DNA from 2 places in the Streptomyces sp. NPDC034086 genome. Region 2 is predicted to be linked to the other one. Evidence: predicted binding sites of a transcription regulator. Region 2 holds the regulator's gene; the other holds the start of a gene.
The links. Region 2 encodes HspR, which represses chaperone genes until heat shock. Its sites were predicted from a motif close to TTGAGNNNNNNNNNCTCAA; they were not measured.
Positions count from the first base shown of each region.

Region 1 (3,406 bases), on a different contig from region 2:
GGGATCTACTCCAGCGCCCGGGCCTGGTGGATGCTGCGCGCGATGGGCTTCGACCGGGTGGCCGTGCTGGACGGGGGCCTGCCCGCGTGGGCCGCGGCCGGGCTGCCCGTCGAGGGCGAGCCGGCGGCGTACGACGGCCCGCGCGGCTCCTTCACCGCCCGGCCCCGCGCCGGGCTGCTGGTGGACGCCGCCGCGGTCACGGCCGCCCTCGCCGACCCGGCCGCCGCCGTGATCGACGCGCGTACCCGGGAGCGCTTCGCCGGCACCGCGCCGGAGCCCCGGCCGGGGCTGCGCGGCGGGCACATGCCGGGCGCGCTGAACCTGCCGTTCGGCGAGCTCCAGGGGCCCGGCGGGCTGATGCGCCCCGCCGGGGAACTGCGCGAGGTCTTCGGGGCGTTGGCGGGGGAGCGGGAACGGCTGTACTTCAGCTGCGGTTCGGGCGTCACGGCCTGCGTCCTCGCGCTGGGCGCCACCCTCGCCGGGTACGAGGGGCCGGCCGTGTACGACGGCTCGTGGAGCGAGTGGGGCCTGCCCTCGGAGCTGCGGCCGGTGGTGACCGGGCCCTGACCGGGGGTGGGGTTAACCCCACCACGGCTCCGGATACCCGCACCAGCGCGGACGGGCCCCGGGCCCGGCAGACTCGGCCGCATGCGCACCTTGACCCGCACCGCCCTCGCCGCCACCGCCGTGGCCCTCCTCCTGTCCGGCTGCTCGTTCGTGGAGGAGGCCAGGCTGAAGACCGCCGACGCGGACACCACCGTCACCGAGGCGGTCACCGCGGTGGAGCTGACGGGTCTCCGGCGCGGTTCCGTCGAGGTCGTGCCGGGCGGCGGCCCCGGGGTGGCCGTCCGCCGGGTCGTGCACTACCGGGGCGACACCGCGCCCGTGCCCGGTCAGCGGGTCTCGGCCGGGGTGCTGCGCTTCACCGACGGCTGCCCGGACCCGGGGGACACCTGCTGGGTCGACTACCGGCTGGAGGTGCCGGCCTCGGCGAAGCTCACGGCCGGCAGCAGCAGCGGTGACATCACCGTGACGGGAGTGGCCTCCGCCGAGCTGGAATCCTCCTCCGGCGACGTCCGGGCCGAGCGGATCACGGGCCCGCTGAGGATCCGCACCTCCTCCGGGGACCTGAGGGCCGAGGGCCTGTCGGGCTCCGAGTTCGAGTTCCGGTCGGGCTCCGGGGACGCCACCGTCGGCTTCGAGAAGGCGCCGGGCTCGGTGTCCTTCACGACCGGCTCGGGCGACGTGACCCTGAAGACGCCGCAGGCCCCGTACCGGGTGTCGGCCACCACGGCCTCGGGCAAGCGGGACGTCTCCTTCGCCGACGCCCCCGACGCCCCTTCCCGCATCACGGTGCGCACCGGCTCCGGCGACATCCGGCTCACCGTCCCGAGCTGACGGCGCGTACGGCCTCCGGTGTTGTTCGCCCCCGGCGAACGGGTGTGGGGGAACAATGGGCGGCGCAGAACCATTGAGTCGACGTAGCTCAACTTCACTGCCGGAGGGAAGATCATGGCTTCGACGTCCGTAACGCTCACCCTGCCCGTACTGCCGCTCGACGACGAGGTCGTGCTGCCCGGGATGGTCGTTCCCCTGGACCTGTCCGACGCCGAGGTGCGCGCAGCCGTCGAGGCGGCGCAGGCGGCGGCCGGGGACGGGAAGCCCCGGGTGCTGCTCGTGCCGCGCGTCGACGGGACGTACGCGGGGATCGGAGTGCTGGGGACCGTCGAACAGGTCGGGCGGCTCTCCGACGGGGATCCCGGGGCGCTGATCCGCGGGCGCGGCCGGGTCCGGATCGGCGCCGGGACCACCGGGCCGGGAGCGGCGCTCTGGGTCGAGGGCGAGAGCGTCGACGAGAAGGTCCCCGACCCGCTGCCCGGGGCCGTCGCCGAGCTCGTCAAGGAGTACAAGGCCCTCGCCACCAGCTGGCTCAAGAAGCGCGGCGCCTGGCAGGTCGTGGACCGGGTGCAGCAGATCGAGGGGGTCTCCGCCCTCGCCGACAACAGCGGGTACTCCCCGTTCCTGACCGTGGCCCAGAAGGTGGAGCTGCTGGAGACCATCGACCCGGTCGCCCGGCTCCGGCTCGCCGTCAAGGCGCTCACCGACCACCTGGCCGAGCAGGACATCGCCGAGTCCATCGCCAAGGACGTCCAGGACGGCGTCGACAAGCAGCAGCGGGAGTTCCTGCTGCGCCGCCAGCTGGAGGCGGTCCGCAAGGAGCTGCGCGAGCTGGGCGGGGAGAAGGAGGGCGAGGAGTCCGACGACTACCGGGCCCGCGTCGAGGCCGCCGACCTGCCCGAGAAGGTGCGGGAGGCCGCGCTCAAGGAGGTCGACAAGCTGGAGCGGGCCAGCGACCAGAGCCCGGAGGGCTCCTGGATCCGCACCTGGCTGGACACGGTGCTGGAGCTGCCCTGGAACGAGCGCACCGAGGACGAGTACGACATCCAGGGCGCCCGGGCGGTCCTCGACGCCGAGCACGCGGGCCTGGACGACGTGAAGGACCGCATCACCGAGTACCTCGCCGTGCGCAAGCGGCGCGGCGAGCGGGGGATGGGCGTCATCGGGGGCCGCCGCGGAGGCGCCGTGCTAGCGCTCGTGGGCCCGCCCGGCGTCGGGAAGACCTCGCTCGGCGAGAGCGTGGCCCACGCGATGGGCCGCAAGTTCGTGCGCGTGGCCCTCGGCGGCGTGCGGGACGAGGCCGAGATCCGCGGCCACCGGCGGACCTACGTCGGCGCCCTGCCCGGCCGCATCGTGCGGGCCGTCAAGGAGGCCGGGTCGATGAACCCGGTCGTGCTCCTCGACGAGATCGACAAGGTCGGCTCCGACTTCCGGGGCGACCCGGCGGCCGCCCTGCTGGAGGTCCTGGACCCCGCGCAGAACCACACCTTCCGGGACCACTACCTGGAGGTCGAGCTGGACCTCAGCGACGTGGTCTTCCTCGCGACCGCCAACGTCCTGGAGGCCATCCCCGAGGCCCTCGCCGACCGCATGGAAGTGGTCCGCCTCGACGGGTACACCGAGGACGAGAAGATCGTCATCGCCCGTGACCACCTGCTGCCCCGCCAGCTGGAGCGTGCCGGCCTGACCGCCGAGGAGGTGGACCTCCAGGAGGACGCGCTGCGCAAGCTGGCGGGCGAGTACACCCGCGAGGCCGGCGTGCGCACCCTGGAGCGGTCCATCGCCCGCCTCCTGCGCAAGGTCGCCGCCCAGCACGAGCTGGGCGAGCGCGCGTTCCCCTTCGCCATCGGAGCGGGCGAGCTGCGCGGCCTGATCGGCCGGCCGCACCACGTCCCGGAGTCCGCCCAGGACCCGGCGGAGCGGCGTACCGCGGTGCCCGGCGTGGCCACCGGCCTCGCCGTGACCGGGGCCGGCGGCGACGTCCTGTTCGTCGAGGCCTCGCTCGCCG
Region 1 is NZ_JBVISM010000002.1:562,212-565,617, forward strand. Features, by position in the region: gene ACZ514_RS07990 (sulfurtransferase) at 1-567, shown strand, start outside; gene ACZ514_RS07995 (DUF4097 family beta strand repeat-containing protein) at 649-1,398, shown strand; gene lon (endopeptidase La) at 1,513-3,406, shown strand, end outside.
Region 1: the regulator HspR is predicted to act here: its motif matches at 1,472-1,490, upstream of lon (endopeptidase La).

Region 2 (3,406 bases):
GAAAAGGGTGACCATCAGCGAGTCGCCGGCGTAGGGGATCGCCGTGGCGAGGTCGATGAACTGCCACCCGGAACGGTAGGCGGAAGCCATCTCGCGGCGGAAGTCGCGGTCGTCGGGGGTCATCAGGACGCCTTCGCAGGGGTGCTGTTCCAGCCGAAATCGCTCTCGGCCGCCGTCCCGGCCAACGAGCTGGCACCAGCCTGAGCGCTTCCCTCGTCACCGCTGACGGCGACGACTGCTCCAAAGACCGCGACGGCGGAGAAAACAACGGCAAGCGCCGAGCGAAGCATTCTCTTATACATGGTCGGCTTCGTCCTCACTTGATGGAATCCTCTCCCCCGCACTGACAGACGATGGCTCATTCAGGCACGTCAGTGCCACAGGGACGATGCATCATGTTCTTACATGTTCAGGACCCTGGGGGGTGGAGATTTGCCCAAGAGCGACATAAACCCGACACATCACCACCCCGTCACCGAGATGTGCAGCGAGGGAGCGCGACTGTACGCGGCCGCCCTGAGCACCGGCCGCGTGGCCCGCGGCGAGGTCGTGAACGCCCCCTGCCTGCTCGAATTCGCACTGCTGCGACCCGACCCGGACGACGCGAACCAGCTGCGCGCGGTTCCTCCGTCCATCGCGCTGGCCCAGCGGCTCCATCCGATCGAACGCGAGATCCAGGAGCGCAGACGCACCGCCGTAGATCTCACCGATGCATTCGAGCCGTTCCTCACCATCAGCGCGCAGAGCCCCGCCAACACCCACGCCATCACGGTGCTGGAGGGGTTCGACCAGATCAACGCCGCCATCGACCTGGCCACCGCCGAGTGCCACACCGAGGCCCTGACGGTGCAGCCGGGCGGCGCCCGCCCCACCTTCGTCCTCAGCGAGTCCCTGGAGCGGGCCACGCCGATGATCGACCGCGGGGTGAGCATCCGGACGCTCTACCAGCACACCGTGCGGCACAGCCAGGGCACGCTCGCCTACGTGGACCGGATCTCCACGGGGAAGGTGGAGATCCGCACGCTGGAGGAGCTGATAGAGCGTCTCATGATCTTCGACCGCACCGTGGCCATCATCCCCGCCAGCGACGACCGGCGGGTGGCCCTGGAACTGCGGCACCCGGGACTGGTGGACTACCTCATCAAGGTCTTCGAGCAACTGTGGCGCCGGGCCGTGCCGTTGGGCGACGAGGTCACCTACACGCACCACCCGGATGGTATCTCGGGAGTCCAGCGGTCCATCGCCCAGCTGCTGATCGAGGGGCACGTGGACGAGGCGATCGCCCGCCGGCTGGGAATGAACGTCCGCACCTGCCGCGCGCACATCGCGAAACTGGCCGCCGCCCTGGGCAGCGGCAGCCGGGCCCAGCTGGGCTACCTCATCGCCCAGTCCGGGATCCTGCACAGCACGAACCCGGCGGAGCTCCCGGAGGGCTGAGGCGGGCCCCAGGGGCCCCGCAGGGCCCGTGACGCGCGGAAGGCCCCGCCGGGGCCCGCTCCGCGACGGGAGGGGGCTGACGGGGCCTTCAGGGCGCTCGGGGAGGTCAGTCGCCGGTGCGCTTGGGACGCCAGACGACCAGCGCGTTGCCCGGCACGGGCGGCTGGTACGGGACCAGGTCGCGGCGGTACGAGGCGTGCACCTGGGCCTCGCGGGCCCGCAGGGCGGCGGCCGCCCCGTCCACGGCGGCGGACAGCTCGGCGACGCGCTGCTGGAGCGCGGCCACCTGGTTCTCCAGTTCGATGATCCGCTTGATCCCCGCCAGGTTGATGCCCTCGTCCTGGGACAGCTGCTGCACCGTGCGGAGCAGTTCGATGTCCCTGGCCGAATACCGCCGGCCGCGGCCGGCGGTACGGTCCGGGGAGACCAGGCCGAGGCGGTCGTACTGGCGCAGGGTCTGCGGATGCAGGCCCGAGAGCTGGGCGGCCACCGAGATCACGTAGACCGGGGTCTCGTCGGTGAGCTGGTACGCCCCCTCGCCGAAGCGGGGCTGTCGTCGGCGGCCGTCCATGTCATGCTCCCTTCGCGGACTCGAACAGGAGGGCGCGCGGGTCCTCGGACCCGGTGGCGTCCCGGTACATCTCCAGGGCCTCGCGGGCCTTGTCCGACAGCTCCGCCGGGACCGCGACCTCCACCGTGACGAGCAGGTCGCCGCGGGTGCCGTCCTTGCGGACCGCGCCCTTGCCGCGGGCCCGCATGGTGCGGCCGCCGGGGGTGCCCGGGGGGAGCTTCAGGGTGACCGGCGGGCCGCCCAGGGTCGGCACCTTGATGTCGGCGCCCAGGGCGGCCTCCGCGAAGGTCACGGGGACCGTCACCGTGAGGTTGTCGCCCTTGCGGCCGAACACCGGGTGCGTGCCGACGTGCACCACCACGTACAGGTCGCCCGCCGGGCCGCCCCGCTCGCCCGGTGCGCCCTTGCCGCGCAGCCGGATCCGCTGGCCGTCGGAGACGCCCGCGGGGATCCGGACCTGCATGGTGCGGGAGCTGCGGGCGCGCCCGCTGCCCTTGCACACCTCGCAGGGGGTCTCCGCGATCAGGCCGCGGCCCTTGCAGTCCGCGCAGGGGTCGGTCAGCGAGAAGCCGCCGCCGCTGCCCCGGGAGACCTGGCCGGTACCGACGCAGGTCGGACACACCCGGGGGGTGCCGTTCTGGTCGCCGGTGCCCGAGCAGGCCTTGCAGGGGGCCTGCGAGGACATCCGCAGCGGGACGGTCGCGCCGTCCACGGCCTCCGTGAAGGAGAGGGTGACCTCCGACTCGATGTCCTGGCCGCGGCGCGGCTGGGTGCGGGGGCCCGCACCGGTGCCGGCGCCCCGGCCGAACAGGCCGCCGAAGACGTCGCCCAGGCCGCCGCCGAAGCCGCCCTGGCCGCCCTGCTGCGTACCGCCGAACAGGTCGCCCAGGTCGAAGTTGAACGAGGCGCCGCCGCCCGGGCCGGGGCGGAAGCCGCCGTTCCCGAACAGCGCGCGGGCCTCGTCGTACTCCTTGCGCTTCTTGGCGTCGCCGAGGATGTCGTTCGCCTCGGAGATCTCCTTGAAGCGCTCCTCGGCCGAGGCGTCGCCCTTGTTGGCGTCCGGGTGGAACTCGCGGGCGAGCTTCCGGTACGCCTTCTTGATCTCGGCCTCGGTGGCGTCCTTCGGGACACCGAGGACCTTGTAGTAGTCCTTCTCGACGAAGTCCTTCGTGCTCATCCCGGGTGTCCCTCCTCTCGGATCCCTACATGGTGTGCGTCAGCCCTCGTCGGGGGCATCCGTGTCCTTGTCGGACGGCGTGTCGCCGTCACCGGACTCGGACTTCGCCGCGGGGGCCGCGCCCGGCTGGGGCTCGGCCACCGCGACCCGCGCGGGGCGGATCGTGCGCTCGCCGATCCGGTACCCCGGCTGCAGGATCGCCACGCAGGTCGTCTCGGTGA
Region 2 is NZ_JBVISM010000003.1:218,077-221,482, forward strand. Features, by position in the region: gene ACZ514_RS10890 (Rieske (2Fe-2S) protein) at 1-123, opposite strand, end outside; gene ACZ514_RS10895 (helix-turn-helix transcriptional regulator) at 406-1,437, shown strand; gene ACZ514_RS10900 (heat shock protein transcriptional repressor HspR) at 1,544-2,008, opposite strand; gene dnaJ (molecular chaperone DnaJ) at 2,010-3,185, opposite strand; gene grpE (nucleotide exchange factor GrpE) at 3,225-3,406, opposite strand, start outside.